Regions from separate parts of the Bradyrhizobium sp. 186 genome, predicted to be linked through region 2. Evidence: riboswitches for the same ligand, from Rfam matches in the RefSeq annotation. Region 2 holds a riboswitch; the other holds the start of a gene.

Region 1 (7,923 bases), 1.5 Mb from region 2:
GGCAAAGGTGTTGCCGAAACCGCTCGCCTGCAATTGCGCCGTGCTGCGCTCGAAGCGCGAGCTGCGTGCATGATGCCGGTAATGATGATGCCTGCTGGCGTGATGCACGTAAGCGTGCCGCTCTGCGCTATGACGATGAGGCCGTGCTGACGCTGAGGTGAACGCGGCGATCGCCGCGAAGAAGAGCGCCAGCGCGACGACACAGCGCGACAGGCGAGACGCAAACAACTCGAACATTCTTCATCCTTGGTTGACACCCCCTATTCCCCGTCGGCCCGTACGGTGGCCGACATCCGCGTGGCGTATCACAATCCTGATGTGGCGAGATCAAGACGCGCTCGCGGAGATTTTGGGCGATGATTAACAGGTGTTAGAGTCACCATGCGCTGACCGCAGAACGGCATTCCAATGCCGCAGCCGTACAGGAAGGAAAATCGCATGCCCCACGCCGTAACGAAGGATGGCTGCCGTCTTTATTTCGAAGAGGTCGGCATTGGCACGCCGATCATCTTCCTGCACGAGTTCGCGGCCGACTACACCAATTGGGAGCCGCAGATGCGTTACTTCTCGCGCGGCCATCGCTGCATCACCTACTCGGCGCGCGGCTACACGCCGTCGGATGTGCCGGCGGGCGACGTCTACACCTACAAGCATTTCTACACCGATGCGCTCGCCGTGCTCGATCATCTCAAGATCGATCGCGCGCATCTCGTCGGACTGTCGATGGGCGCCTACTCGTCGCTTCAGATCGGACTGAACGCACCGCAGCGCGCGCTGTCGATGACGCTCGCCGGCGTCGGCTCCGGCTCGGAGATCGAAAACCTGGACGCCTGGCGCAAACAGTGCCGCGCCAATGCCGAGCAGTTCGAGACGCTCGGCTCCGCAGAGGTCGCCAAGGTCACGCGCGAGGCGCCGAGCCGGATCCCTTTCCTGGTGAAGGACCCGCGCGGACACGCCGACTTCTATGCCGCGCTGGCCCGGCACGATGCGAAGGGATCGGCAAACACGATGCGCGGCTTCCAGGGCGGCCGTCCCTCGATCTACACGATGACGGATGCGATCAGAGGCATCGCGACGCCCGCACTGATCGTCTGCGGCGACGAGGACGATCCGTGCGTCGGGCCGAGCCTGTTCCTGAAGAAGCATCTGCCGGCAGCGGGGCTCGCGATGTTGCCGAAGTCAGGCCACGTGCTCAATCTCGAAGAGCCCGCGCTGTTCAACGAAACGGTGGAGCGGTTCGTGACGCTGGTGGAAGCGGGGCGATGGCCGGTGCGCGATCCGCGGTCGGTGGCGGCGCATTAGGCTCGTCATTCCGGGATGCGCCGACAGGCGCAGGCCCGGAATCCATCACTCCACTAACGCTGAGGCTCGATGGATTCCGGGCTCGATGCTTCGCATCGCCCCGGAATGACGGAGAACTATTGCTTGCCGCCGCGCGTGAGCAAAAACACGCCCTGCTCGCCGAACAGATTCCACACCCACCACGGCATCCGCAGCCGCAGCGGGCGGCCGTAGAGATCGAGCGCCTCGGCGCGCTCCATCTTGACGTGGATGGCGTCGCAGAGCTCGACGAAGTCCTTGATGGTGCAGAAATGGATGTTGGCGGTGTCGTACCAGCTCGCCGGCAGATTCTCCGTGCGCGGCATGTGGCCGCCGATCAGGAGCTGAAGCCGCATCTTCCAGAAGCCGAAGTTCGGGAAAGATACGATGGCGCGGCGGCCGATGCGCAAGAGGTTCTCCAGCACGACCTTAGGCTGCCGCGTCGCTTGCAACGTCTGCGACAGGATCACGTAGTCGAAGGCGTCATCGGGATAGTTGACGAGGTCGGTGTCGGCATCGCCCTGCACCACCGCGAGCCCTTTTGCGACACAGCGGTTGACGCCCTCGCGCGACAGCTCGATGCCGCGCCCATCGATGCCGCGGGTCTCCAGAAGCTGGAGCAGGTCGCCATCGCCGCAGCCGACGTCGAGCACCTTCGAACCGGGCTTGACCATCCCGGCGACCAGCAGGTGGTCGGCGCGAAAATGGCCGGATTGTCCCGCCGCAAGGCCGTTGAGCGGCAGCACTTCCTGTACAGGCATCGCTAGCCGTCCTTGCTGGTGAGCCCGCGCGCCTTGCCCGCCGATTGCAGGAAGGCACGGGAGATATCGAGGAATTCGGGCACGTCGAGCAGGAAGGCGTCATGGCCGCGATCGGTCTCGATCTCGGCGAACGACACAAGCGCGCTCGACGCGTTCAGCGCATGCACCAGAGCGCGCGATTCCGAGGTCGGAAACAGCCAGTCGCTGGTGAAGGAGACCACGCAGAAGCGCGTCTGGATGTCCGCGAATGCCTTGGCCAGCACGCCGCCGTGATCGCCGGCGATGTCGAAATAGTCCATCGCGCGGGTCAGATAGAGATAGCTGTTGGCATCGAAGCGCTCGACGAAGGACGAGCCCTGGTAGCGCAGATAGCTCTCGACCTGGAAGTCGGCGTCGAACGAAAACGTCGGCAGCTCGCGGTCCTGCATGCGCCGGCCGAATTTGCGGTGCAGCGCCGCGTCCGAGAGATAGGTGATGTGCGCCGCCATCCGCGCCACCGCGAGGCCGCGATGCGGATGGATGCCGTGATCGGTGTAGCGGCCGTTGTGCCAGTCGGGATCGGCCATCACGGCCTGGCGGCCGAGCTCGTGGAAGGCAATGTTCTGCGCCGAGTGCCGTGTCGAACAGGCGATCGCGAGCGACGAAAACACGCGCTTGGGGTAGGCCGCGGTCCATTGCAGCGCCTGCATGCCGCCCATCGAGCCACCGACAACGGCGAACAGCGTGTCGATGCCGAGCCGGTCGATCAGCATCGCCTGCGCGCGCACCATGTCGGGGATGGTGATAACCGGGAAATCCAGGCCCCACACCTTGCCGGTCTTGGGATTGATCGAGGCAGGCCCGGTCGAACCCATGCAGCCGCCGATCACGTTGGCGCAGATGATGAAGTACTGGCTGGGATCGAGCGGCCGGCCGGCGCCGACCAATGTTTCCCACCAGCCCGGCTTGCCGGTGACGGGATGAAGGTTGGCGACGTGCTGGTCGCCGGTCAGCGCATGGCAGATCAGGACGGCGTTGGAGCGCGCGGCGTTGAGCTCGCCATAGGTCTGATAGGCGATCTGGAACGGGGAGAGATCGATGCCGCAATCGAGCCGCAGCGGCTGGTCGGCGCCGAAATGCACAACCTGCGAGCTCGGATGATCGACCTCGTGCGACCGATCGTCAGCACTGATCGCGGGACTCGGAATCGACTTGACGCCAACCATCTCTGACCATCGTCCTCGTTTGCGATCAGACTCGAGATCGCCACTGACATCAGGCCATGAAAAACCCGGCCTGAACGATAGGTTCGGCCGGGATCGAAAGGGTCCCCGGCCTGTTTAGCGATTTTTTTAACGTGGCTGCAAGCCGGCCGGCTCAAATGACCACGGAACAGGCAAATCCTACTGGCTTGGGCTGTTTTCGTCAAGCCGCGGTCCGGATTAGCCAAATTCCTCTCGCCGCCGTCCGCCGAGCAGGTCCTGATTTGTCTTTGCATTTCTCTTTGCTTTCGGCGCCCATCCTGCCTAATCAGGACGTCGATCGCAGCGGGCCCGGCCTTGCCGATCCCCTTGCCGATCCCCTCGCCGATCCGCCTTGCCGATCCACCCTGGAACGCCTCTCAACAGCACTCGCAGATATGTCCCAACGTCCGCCCGCGCCACCATCGTTGCAGGAATTGCGCAAGGAGATCGATGCGATCGACGAGGGCGTGCATCGCCTGCTGATGCAGCGCGGCGACATCATCGATCGCCTGATCCAGGTGAAGCAGACCCAGGAGGTCGGCTCCGCGTTCCGCCCGGCGCGCGAGGCCGACATGATGCGCCACCTCGTCCAGCGCCATCGCGGCATCCTGCCGCTCGACACGGTCGAGAGCATCTGGCGCGTCATCATCTCGACGTTCACCTACGTGCAGGCGCCGTTCGCGGTGCATGCCGACATCTCGGTGAGCGAACCCGCGATGCGCGATTCCGCGCGCTTCCATTTCGGCTTCACCGTGCCTTACGTCGCGCATTTCAGCGCCCAGGCAGCCGTCGAAGCGGTGGCGAAATCCAAGGGCGATCTGGCGCTGGTCTCGGCGACCTCGAGCCGCACGCCGTGGTGGCTGTCGCTGGAAGCGGCAGGCATGCCGAAGATCATCGCGCGGCTGCCCTTCGTCGAGCGCGCCGACCATCCGGCGGCGCTCCCCGTGTTCGTGGTCTCGCGCGTTGCCGACAGCGCCATGGTGACGGAGGTCGAGACCTTCAGCGTCCGCGTTTCGGGATGGAACGCCGACGTCGCGCGCGCGCTATCGCCGCTCGCCGAGATCGTGGTAGTGCCCGATACCGCCTTCGACGGCGCGGCGCTGCTGATCTCGATCACAGCGACAACGAGCCTCGACAAAATCAAGGCTGCCCTGATCGAAGCGGGGGCCTCGGTGCGCTCCGCAGCCCTCGTCGGCAGCCACGCAACGCGCTATACGGTGACCCCGACCGGGTCGAAATCGTAAGTCGCGAGCCGCCCCGCCAATCCGGAGTCTAAGATGTCCCGCCCCGTGCCGAACCCCGGCATTCTCGATATTGCGCCCTACACGCCCGGCAAGAGCCCGGTGGCGGAGCCGGGCCGCAAGGTGTTCAAGCTGTCGGCCAACGAGACGCCGTTCGGGCCCTCGCCGAAGGCGATCGAGGCCTTCAAGCATGTGGCGACGCATCTGGAAGACTATCCCGAGGGCACCTCGCGCGTGCTGCGCGAAGCGATCGGCCGCAGCTTCGGGCTCGACCCCAACCGCATCATCTGCGGCGCCGGTTCGGACGAGATCCTCAATCTGCTCGCCCACACCTATCTGAGCCAGGGCGACGAGGCGATCTCCACCACCCATGGCTTCCTGGTCTATCCGATCGCGACCATGGCGGTCGGCGCCAAGAACGTCGTCGCTGCGGAGACGAACCTCACCTCCGATGTCGATGCCATCCTCAAAGCGGTGACGCCGCGCACCAAGCTGGTCTGGCTGGCCAACCCCAACAACCCGACCGGCACCTATCTGCCGTTCGACGAGGTCAAGCGCCTGCGCGCCGGCCTGCCCTCGCACGTCCTGCTGGTGCTCGACGCCGCCTATTCCGACTACGTCTCGCGCAACGATTACGAGATGGGGATCGAGCTCGTCGCCACGACCGAGAACACGGTGGTGACGCACACCTTCTCCAAGATCCACGGCCTCGCGGCACTGCGCGTCGGCTGGATGTTCGGTCCCGAGCACGTCATCGACGCGGTCAACCGCATTCGCGGCCCCTTCAACGTGTCGACGCCGGCGATGTATGCCGCCGTCGCCGCGATCGAGGATACCGCGCATCAGGCGATGTCGAAGCAATTCACCGAGACCTGGCGCAACTGGCTCAGCGAGGAGATCGGCAAGCTCGGGCTCAAGGTGACGCCGGGCGTAGCGAACTTCGTGCTGATCCACTTCCCGACCGACAAGGGCAAGACCGCCGATGACGCCGACGCCTTCCTGACCAAGCGGGGCCTCGTGCTGCGCGGGCTAAAGAACTACGGCCTGCCGCACGCACTGCGCATGACCATCGGCACCGAGGAGGCCAACCGCCTCGTCGTCGAGGCCTTGCGCGACTTCGTGGCCGGCAAGTGAACGCGGCCGCGCACTTCCAGCGCGTCGCGCTGATCGGCTTCGGCCTGATCGGCGGCTCGATCGCGCGCGCGGCGAAGCTTCAGGGCCTGGCCGGCGAGATCGTCACCACTGCGCGCTCCGAGGAGACGCGCGCGCGGGTGGCCGAGCTCGGCATCGTCGACGAGGTCGTCGCGACCAACGCGGAAGCCGTGAAGGACGCCGATCTCGTCATCCTCTGCATTCCCGTCGGCGCCTGCGGACCGGTAGCGCAGGAGATCGCCGCGCATCTGAAGCCGGGCGCGATCATTTCCGACGTCGGCTCGGTCAAGGGTGCCGTCGTCAGGGACATGGCGCCGCACCTGCCGCAGGGCATTCATTTTGTCCCCGCGCACCCCGTTGCGGGCACCGAGCATTCGGGCCCGGATTCCGGCTTCGCCGAGCTCTTCATCAACCGCTGGTGCATCCTCACGCCGCCGGAAGGCACCGACACCGCCGCCGTCGAGCATCTGCGCGCCTTCTGGGCCGCGCTCGGCGCCAAGGTCGAGGTCATGACGCCGGATCATCATGATCTCGTGCTGGCGATCACCAGCCACCTGCCGCATCTGATCGCCTACACCATCGTCGGCACCGCCGACGAGCTGGCGCAGGTGACGGAGTCCGAGGTCATAAAATTCTCCGCCGGCGGTTTTCGCGATTTCACCCGCATCGCGGCGTCCGATCCGACGATGTGGCGCGACGTCTTCCTCGCCAACAAGGAGGCCGTGCTGGAGATGCTCGGGACCTTCACCGAGGATCTCGCAAAGCTGACCCGTGCAATCCGCCGCGGTGATGGCGAGGCGCTGTTCGATCACTTCACCCGCACCCGCGCCATCCGCCGCGGCATCGTCGAGATCGGCCAGGATTCGGCTGCGCCGGATTTCGGCCGGCCGCACGCACAGCTCGGCAAGAAGCCGGATCAGTAGCGATTTTCCGCCCTGTCCGCGAAGAGGCGGCTGGCCAGACCCGCGCCGATCTGCATGCACACGCCGAGCGCCCATGAGAATCCGAGGGCCATCTAGAACGGATAGTAGCGGATCTGCGTCATGACGATGTTGTCGTCGGTCTTCGGCGCGCCACCGACGCCATCGAACGCGAGACGCTGGGTGTAGGAATATTGCACGCCGGCTTTGAGCGTGCCGTAATTGCCCTGGTAGATGGTGTCGTAAATCCCTGCCGTGATCTGTCGAACCTCCTTTGTGTTGCCGTTGCAGGTCGCGGCCGGCGAGTTCTCGGTGAAGCAGCCGGTGTTGTTGTAGAGCGGATTACCGTAACCAAAGGGAACCGTTCTGACGTTCGCGAACGCGGCCTTGGCCTTTTCCAGGCCAGCGTAGCTGTAGACATCGAGGCTCGGCGTCGCATGCCAGATCAGCCCGACCGCGGCCGCCGTGATCGTCAGCGGAAGCACCGTGCCATCCTGCGCCACCGTGGCATCGGGAAACGGCGACGCCGTGAAGCGACCGAGCACCCCGCGTGCGCCATAGAGCTGAAGATCGAGCGTCTTCGGAATCAGCTCGGCAAAGATGTGGCCGCCGAAGCTTCCGGTATCGTAGCTATGGTTGGCCGAGTTGAACCGATCGAAAAGCTGGTGGTAGAGCGCCCACGCTTCGACGTGCAGCTTATAGGGCCCAAGCCGGGGATCCCACGCAGCCTTGACGGTGACATCAGGCACCTGGTTCAGGCTGACATTGTTGAGGTTGTTGAAGAAGCTGCCGCCGGGCCCGGTCAAATTGACCTGGAGATTCGGGTTCAGCACGCCCTGCGGACCGACTGCGGGCGTGCCAACCGTGGGCACGTTGCCGCCGAAGAAGGCGGTCTGCGAATTTTCAACGGACGCAGCCAGCTTGAACTCCGGCCCGATATCCTGCCAGACGCGCAGACCAGGTTGTCGCGCCGCGAGAAATCCCGGAACGAGCTCGAAATCAATCACACCCGGCGCGTCGATCCCGCGCGGATCGATGCCGGACTTGCTCGGTGTGTTGAGGGACCATGATTGCCCGGCGAGGACGTGCAAGCCGAGATCGCTTCGGTCGATCTCCACGCTGAGCTGCCGCATGCGCGGATTGAAGGAGTTGGTCGTTACCGAGTTCGCCGTCTGCGCCGCGCCTTCGAAGTCGATTTCGCCGTAGCCCGCCAGATGCGTGTCGGCGTCGACATTGCCCTCGGCGAGGACCGAGAACCTGCTCTGGCGCGCGGAGAAGCGCGCCTCCGGGAAGTAGTAATTCCTGC
Region 2 (7,923 bases):
TGGTGATGACGATGGTGTAAGACCAGAAATAGCGGGAACGGTCGGCCGACGACTGCTCCGGAACAAAGTTCGGCTCGACGGTCACTTCGATCTGGCGGGTCAGGGCGCGGTACATGGTTGCCATCATAGCGAAATCCCGGCCCGGAACCAAATGCCGGAGGCGGCTTTCGCGACATCGTGCCGCCAGAATTCGAAGGGAAGTACACCCCGATGTGATCCGGTCGCTTTGCGAGACGGCGGCCGGGCCGATACACTCCTCCAATGTCGCAATTTGCGTAAGGGTTTCGGGCCCGATGACCATTGCCGACCAAGTAACGGGATCGACGATCGCGGGAACCGCGGACAAATCCGCAGGCGCGAAGCCGCGCGCGGCCGCGCCGGCCGTCACGCTGCCCGTCATCGGCGAGCGCGAGCTCAGGCTCGACCTGTTCCGCGGACTGGCGCTATGGCTGATCTTCATCGACCATCTGCCGTCGAGTCTGTTGACCTGGTTCACGATCCGCAATTACGGCTTCAGCGACGCCACCGAAATCTTCATCTTCATCTCCGGTTACACCGCCGCCTTCGTCTATGGCCGCGCGATGCTGGAATCCGGCTTCGTCGTCGCCACCGCGCGTATTCTGCGCCGGGTCTGGCAGATCTATGTCGCCCACGTCTTCCTGTTCACGATCTTCCTCGCCGAGATCTCCTACGTCGCGACCAGCTTCGAGAACCCGCTCTACACCGAAGAGATGGGCATCATGGATTTCCTCAAGCAGCCCGACGTCACCATCGTGCAGGCGCTGCTGTTGCGGTTCCGTCCCGTCAACATGGACGTGCTGCCGCTCTACATCGTCTTGATGCTCGCGCTGCCTTTGATCCTGTGGCTGATGAAGTGGCGGCCCGACATCACGCTTGGCCTCTCGGTCGCGCTCTACGCCGTCACCTGGGAATACGACCTCTATCTGTCGGCCTATCCGAACGGGTTCTGGGCGTTCAATCCCATGGCCTGGCAATTGCTTTTCGTGTTCGGTGCATGGTGTGCGCTCGGAGGTGCGCGACGCATGTCGCGCATTCTGGCTTCGCCGGTGACGATGTGGATCTCGATCGCCTATATCATCGCGGCGTTCTACGTGACGCTGACCTGGTACTTGCCGCAGCTGTCCCATCTCATGCCGAAGCGGCTCGAGCAGTGGATGTATCCGATCGACAAGGCCGATCTCGACGTGCTGCGCTTCACGCACTTCCTGGCGCTGGCCGCGCTCACGGTGCGCTTCCTGCCACGGGATTGGCCGGGCCTGAAATCGCCCTGGCTGCGGCCGCTGATCGTCTGCGGCCAGCATTCCCTGGAGATATTCTGCCTCGGCGTCTTCCTGGCCTTCGCCGGCCATTTCATCCTGGCCGAGGTTTCCGGCGGCGCGGCCATGCATGCGCTGATTAGTCTCTCGGGAATCCTGATCATGTGGGCGATGGCGTGGGTGATTTCGTGGTACAAGCGCGTGGCTGACAAGAGCGGTTCGAAAACCAAAAGCGCCATCGGCAGCGCCGATATGGCGGGAGGGGGCTGATGAAGGCGAAGGTTCTCCTGAGCCTGATCCTGCTGTGCGGTGGTCTCGCCGCGCCCCCGGCGCGCGCGGGCGATGCTGCGTCCGCCGTTCCTGCTGCATCCGCAGCTCCTGCCGCGCCCGCCGCCTGCGAATTGCCGTCCTATCTGCTCGCGACCGACAGCCAGCTCCACAAGGTTGCTGATGCCGTGAAAGCAGGCAAACCCCTTGAGATTCTGGTCATCGGTAGCCGCTCGACCACGATTCCGGCCTCGGAGGACAGCTCCTACCCCGCGCGTATGCAGGCGATCCTGAAGGAAAAGCTGCCGCCGTCGGAGGCCGTGCACGTCTCCGTAGAAATACAGAGCAAGAAAACGGCAGAGGAGGCCGCCACCACCTTCGTTAAGCTGTTGGAAGCAAAAAGGCCTACTTTGGTCATCTGGCAGACCGGGACCGTGGATGCTATCCGAGCCATCGATCCCGACGATTTTCGCGGGGCAGTGACCGAAGGGGTTGCTGCTTTGCAAAATGCAGGGGCTGACGTCGTCTTGATGAACTTGCAATACAGCCCACGTACCGAAACCATGATCTCGGTGCCGCCCTATCTCGACAATATGCGGGTGGTGGCCCAGGAGCATGATGTCCCACTGTTCGACCGTTTCGCGATCATGCGGCAATGGAATGATCAGGGTCAGTTCGACCTGTTCAGCCCGTCCCGCGGCCCTGAACTGGCGAAACAGGTCCACGATTGCCTTGGCCGGGCGTTGGCACAGTTTGTGATGGACGCTGCCCATCTGGAGCCCGCCCAGCAGCAAAATTGAGGTCTAGCGTTAATGAGTTCTCTCCGCCCTTTTTGCCTGACGGCATGGCTGGCTGTGCCCGCAGCGGCAGCGCTGCTGTTGCTGGCGCCGGCATCACAGTCCCGCGCGCAGGCGCAAGCCGCGCAGGCAACGCCCGCGCCCACGCAGTCCGCTAATCCCGCGCCAGCGTCGCCCTCCCAGACCACCGTCGCCGCCACCCACCCGTCCGCTGAGCAGCGCGGCATCACCGCGCGCGCCATCGACAAGGTGAAGCAGGTCGCGAAATCCGCCGGCGACATCTTCAGCCGCGTGCCCTGTCTGGCGTCCAAGGGCGGCTCGAAGGCGATGGGCTCGCTGCCGCATGTCGCGGGCAAGCTCGTCGCCGGACAGCCCGTCGTGATCGTCGCGTTCGGTTCGTCGTCGACCGCGGGCTATGGCGCGAGCTCGCCCGATTTCAACTATCCCAACCGTCTCGCGGCGCAGCTTCGCCGGCAGTATCCGACCGCCGACATCACCGTCGCCAATGCCGGCGTCGGCGGCGAGGACGCGCCCGAAATGATGAAGCGCCTCCAGAAGGAGGTGATCGACGTGCATCCGGATCTCGTGATCTGGCAGGTCGGCACCAATGCCGTGCTGCGCAATCTCGATCCCGGCGACACCGCCAAGCTGGTCGAGGACGGCATCTCCCGCATCCAGGCCGCCGGCGGCGCCGATATCGTGCTGGTCGATCCGCAATACTCGCCGGCGGTCAACCAGCGCGCCGAAAGTGCCGGCAAGATGGTGAAGCTGCTCGGCAAGGTTGCCGAGCTCCGTCATGTCGGCATCTTCCCGCGCTTCGAGGTGATGCGCGATTGGCACGAGACGCAGTCGATCCCGGTGGAAAGCTTCGTCATCGCCGACGGCCTGCACATGAACGATTGGGGCTATGCCTGCTTCGCCCAGCTGCTCGGCGACGACATCATCCACTCCGTCGGCCAGATCAAGCTCGGCGTCAACGTGCCCGCGGATGTCCGGACGTATCGGCCGATGTAAGGTGGCGAATGGTGAGTGGCGAATAGCGAATAGAATCTGGTCTGTTCGCTACTCCCTATTCGCCATTCGCTGCTTCACGCCTTCTCCAGCGCCGCTGTCAGATCCTCGATCAGGTCATCCGGATGCTCCAGCCCTGCCGAGAAGCGGACAAAGCCTTCGCTGATGCCGAGCGCGGCGCGGTCTTCCGGCTTCAGCCGCTGATGCGTCGTGGTGGCCGGGTGCGTCACGAGGCTCTTGGCGTCGCCGAGATTGTTCGAAATCTTCGCGAGCTTGAGCTCATTGAGCACGCGGAACGCACCCTGCTTGCCGCCCTTCACCTCGAAGCCGACCAGCGTCGAGCCGCCGCGCATCTGCTTCTTCACGAGTGCCGCCTGCGGATGATCGGCGCGGCCGGGAAAGACCAGCCGGGAAATTTTCGGATGGCTCGCCAGCACGTCCGCAATGCGTGCCGCCGTCTCGGTCTGCGCGCGCACGCGCACGCCCAGCGTTTCCAGGCCCTTGAGCAGGACCCAGGCGTTGAACGGCGAGATCGACGGGCCGGTCTGGCGCATGAAATTGTGGATATGCTCGGCGATGAAGGCTTCCGACGACAGGATGATGCCGCCGAGACAACGGCCCTGGCCGTCGATGTGCTTGGTCGCGGAATACACCACGACGTCCGCACCCAATGCGAGCGGGCTCTGCCAGATCGGAGTCGCGAACACGTTGTCGACGATCAGCCGCGCGCCGCCCTTGTGCGCGATCTCGGCAATCCCGGGAATGTCGAGCACGTCGAGTGTCGGATTGGTCGGGCTCTCCAGGAAGAACGTCTTGGTGTTCGGCCTGAGCGCACGTTGCCACTGGTCGAGATCGAGGCCGTCGACCAGCGTGGTCTCGATGCCGTAGCGCGGCAGGAGATCCTGCACGACGTAGAGACACGAACCGAACAGCGCGCGCGAGGCCACCACGTGATCGCCGGCCTTCAGCGGCGCCAGGATCGCGGTCGTCACCGCGGCCATGCCGGTCGCGGCGGAACGAGCCGCTTCGGCGCCCTCGAGCTCGATCATGCGGCGCTCGAACATCGCGGTAGTCGGGTTGGAGTAGCGCGAATAGATGAAGCCGGGGTCCTCGCCCTTGAACCGCGCCTCGCATTCCTCGGCGCTGTTGTAGACATAGCCCTGGGTCAGGAACAGCGCCTCCGACGTCTCGCCATATTGCGAGCGCAGGGTGCCGGAATGGACCAGGCGGGTTTCGGGACGGTATTGCGTGGCGGACGCCGGGGACTTCGACATATGACCTCTCCAAAGTGACCATTCCTGAAAATGGTCACAAAAAAACCGGCCTGGATATTTCCACTGGCCGGGATCACAGAGGTCCCCGGCCTGTTTAGCGATTTATTTAACGTGGCTGCAAGCCGGCCGGCTCAAATCACCACGGGATAAGTCATGCTCATATTCCGCAATGCCCTTTTCGTCAAGGCGTCCATCGGATAGCCGTAAACGGCTCGTTTTTCCGTTGTTTTCGGATACGTTTGACCCCGAAGAGGACCACCGTTTGACGTTCACGGTTGCCGCCGACGCCAATGGTATCCTGCCCGACCGCATGATCGCGGCGATGGCGGCGGGCGGGCTCATCCTGCCCGCCTACGACTTCGTCGAAAGCCAGATCCAGCCGGCGAGCCTCGACCTTCGCCTCGGCGACATCGCCTATCGTGTGCGTGCCAGTTTCCTGCCCGGTCCCGGCGCCACCGTCGCCGAGCGCATCGACGAGTTGAAGCTGCACGAGTTCAGCCTCGCCGACGGCGCGGTATTGGAGACCAACTGCGTCTATATCGTGCCGCTGCTGGAAAGCCTCGCGCTGCCGCCGGAGATCGTCGCGGCCGCGAACCCGAAGAGCTCCACCGGCCGGCTCGACGTCTTCACGCGCGTGATCGCTGACGGCACCCGCCGCTTCGACATGATCGGCGCCGGCTATCACGGCCCGCTCTATGCCGAGATCAGCCCGAAGACGTTTCCAGTGCTGGTCAGCGAGGGCTCGCGCCTGTCGCAGGTGCGCTTCCGCACCGGAGACGCCATCCTCAACATCGACGAACTCGAGGCGCTGCACGCGGCTGAGCGTCTCGTCGACGTCGACGATGCCGATCTCGCCGGTGGCGTTGCGGTGTCCGTTGATCTCTCCGGCGAGAAGAGTGGCGGCTTCGTCGGCTATCGCGCCAAGCGTCATACCGGCGTGGTCGACGTCGATCGTCGCGCCGGCTATGCGGTCGAGGATTTCTGGGAACCGATGTCGGCGCGCCCCGACGGCAGCCTCATCCTCGATCCCGGCGAGTTCTATATCCTCGCCTCGAAAGAGGCCGTGCAGGTGCCGCCCGATTACGCCGCGGAGATGGTGCCGTTCGATCCGCTGGTCGGCGAGTTCCGCGTGCATTATGCCGGCTTCTTCGATCCCGGCTTCGGCTATGCCGGTGCCGGCGGGCTGGGATCGCGCGCCGTGCTCGAAGTGCGCTCGCGCGAGGTGCCCTTCATCCTCGAGCACGGCCAGATCGTCGGCCGCCTCGTCTACGAGAAGATGCTGGCGCGCCCCGACGCGATGTACGGCCAGCGTATCGGCTCCAACTACCAGGCGCAGGGGCTGAAGCTGAGCAAGCATTTTCGAGTGTAGCAGTTTCCCGTAGCCCGGATGTAGCGAAGCGAAATCCGGGACTCTCTCGCTTGTTGCACGATCCCGGATTATGCTTCGCTCCATCCGGGCTACCGCTGAGCTCGCCTCCGGTTGCGTCCCCCCATCCGCAATGACACACTCCTGCAAAACAACAAGCCGGGAGCGAACATGGCCGCCGCAGCAGACGTCGCGCAGGAAGCCCAATGGAAACGCTGGCGCGCGGTTGCTGATCTCTATCACGCCTATTTCACCGGGCTCATCCTCACCGTCGTCACGCGGCGCGGCACGGCGGATGCTGCGGAGTTCGTGTTTCGCGTGTTTCGCCGCCAGCAGCAGGAGCGCTTCCTGCCCGGGCTGGAAAAGCTCGGTCTCAGTCATTTGCCGCCGGCCGTCGCCGCGGCGCAATATCACTATCTCTCCAACTGGATCGGCGGCGTGCATGTCGAATACATGTACGAGAGCGCTGCCAAGGCCTGGATCCGCTATCCGCCGCCGCGCTGGATCTGGAAGGGCACCGCGATCTGCGGCGTGCCGGGCGAAGTCTCGCGCGCGATGCTGCGCGGCTGGCACGCCAACAACGGCGTCGCGCTCGGCGATATCAGGCTCGGCTTCGTTTGCACCAAGCAGAGCGTCGACGGCCAGGACGGGCTCGAAGGCTACTATCATCAGTACGATCATGCGCTCGAGCTCGACCAGCGCCTGGTGTTCGCGCGGCATCTGGAAGCGCCGCTGTTCGATGCGAACACCGCGCCGGCTCTGCCTGTCGCGAGCTGGCCGAAGCCGCGGCTCGAAAAAGCCTATCGCAACTACGCCATGGAATATGTGCGGACGGCAGCGCCGGTGATGGTGCAACTGTTCGGGCCGGAGGATGCGGGCTATCTCCTGCATCTCACCGGCAAGCTGATCGGCATGCAATACTTTGATGAAGTCGCAGCCGCACTGGCGATGAGCCGCGGCGGCGCGAGCGAATTCGCAGCGTTCCTCAACGCGCTGTTTGTTGCGCAGGACGATGTCGCCGATACGATGAAGTCCGAAGGCGCCTTCGAAATCCGCCAGCAAAGCTGGAAGCTGATGGACGACGTCGCCGACTATCACCGCGCCTGCGCCAAGGTGCTGGAAGGACTGTTTGAAGGTCTCGCCGCCGGCTGTGGCCGGCATATTGGCGTGCATATGCACCCCGCCACGGGCGGCCGTCCGCCTCTGGTCTGGACGATCGAGTAATTCCACCCGCTGAGATGCGCCGCCGCAGGGCACGTTTGCGTCTAGCGCAGGAGGAATCGCCGCACGCCGTGCTATCAAGCGCCTTGCCGCGCCTTTTGCGCGAAGAAAACAATTGGCACATCCTGTCGTTGCCGCGCCGTATCCGGCGATTCGTGCCCGGGAGAGGAAATGTCCGACATCGCCGAAATCCCGGTCGATGAACAAGAGCGTCCGCTGCCGCCGCCCCCGCGGCCGGTGAAAAGCGCGCTGATGGATGGCCCGATCCTGCGCACGCTGCTCGGGCTCGCCTGGCCGAATGTGGTTGCGCTCTCCGCCGGCACCTGCGTGGTGATCGCCGAGACCTCCTATATCGGCCGGCTCGGCATCGAAGCGCTGGCCGCGATGGCATTGGTATTTCCGACCGTGATCCTGACCATGACGATGTCGGGCGGCGCCATGGGCGGCGCGGTGGCTTCTGCCATCGCCCGCGCGATCGGCGCCGGAGATCGCGAGCGCGCCGGCACGCTCGCGGCGCATGCGCTCTTGATCGGCATCGCGTTCGGCCTCGTCTTCATGCTGGGCATGCTGATCTTCGGGCCGCGCGTTCTGGAAATGCTCGGCGGCCGCGGCGATGTGCTGACGCATGCGATCGCCTATACGCAGGTGTTTTTCGGCGGCGCGGTGCTGCCCTGGCTGCTCAACACCATGGCTGGCGTGCTGCGCGGCAC

What was found. A riboswitch is a leader RNA that binds a small molecule or an ion and turns the genes downstream of it on or off. The one in region 2 is predicted to bind S-adenosylmethionine.
Region 1: it holds a riboswitch for S-adenosylmethionine, as region 2 does, so the genes downstream of both, IVB18_RS45140 (homoserine O-acetyltransferase) here and IVB18_RS02435 (O-succinylhomoserine sulfhydrylase) in region 2, are expected to answer to the same signal.

What each region holds. Positions count from the first base shown of each region.
Region 1 is NZ_CP082164.1:9,468,256-9,476,178, forward strand. Features, by position in the region: gene IVB18_RS45125 (TIGR02594 family protein) at 1-237, opposite strand, end outside; gene IVB18_RS45130 (alpha/beta hydrolase) at 439-1,302, shown strand; gene metW (methionine biosynthesis protein MetW) at 1,419-2,081, opposite strand; gene IVB18_RS45140 (homoserine O-acetyltransferase) at 2,084-3,286, opposite strand; SAM riboswitch at 3,380-3,459, opposite strand; gene IVB18_RS45145 (chorismate mutase) at 3,700-4,548, shown strand; gene hisC (histidinol-phosphate transaminase) at 4,582-5,679, shown strand; gene IVB18_RS45155 (prephenate/arogenate dehydrogenase family protein) at 5,676-6,620, shown strand; gene IVB18_RS45160 (hypothetical protein) at 6,713-7,923, opposite strand, start outside.
Region 2 is NZ_CP082164.1:538,966-546,888, forward strand. Features, by position in the region: gene apaG (Co2+/Mg2+ efflux protein ApaG) at 1-115, opposite strand, end outside; gene IVB18_RS02420 (OpgC domain-containing protein) at 294-1,547, shown strand; gene IVB18_RS02425 (SGNH/GDSL hydrolase family protein) at 1,547-2,344, shown strand; gene IVB18_RS02430 (SGNH/GDSL hydrolase family protein) at 2,357-3,355, shown strand; gene IVB18_RS02435 (O-succinylhomoserine sulfhydrylase) at 3,430-4,626, opposite strand; SAM riboswitch at 4,700-4,779, opposite strand; gene IVB18_RS02440 (2'-deoxycytidine 5'-triphosphate deaminase) at 4,889-5,995, shown strand; gene IVB18_RS02445 (hypothetical protein) at 6,164-7,216, shown strand; gene IVB18_RS02450 (MATE family efflux transporter) at 7,385-7,923, shown strand, end outside.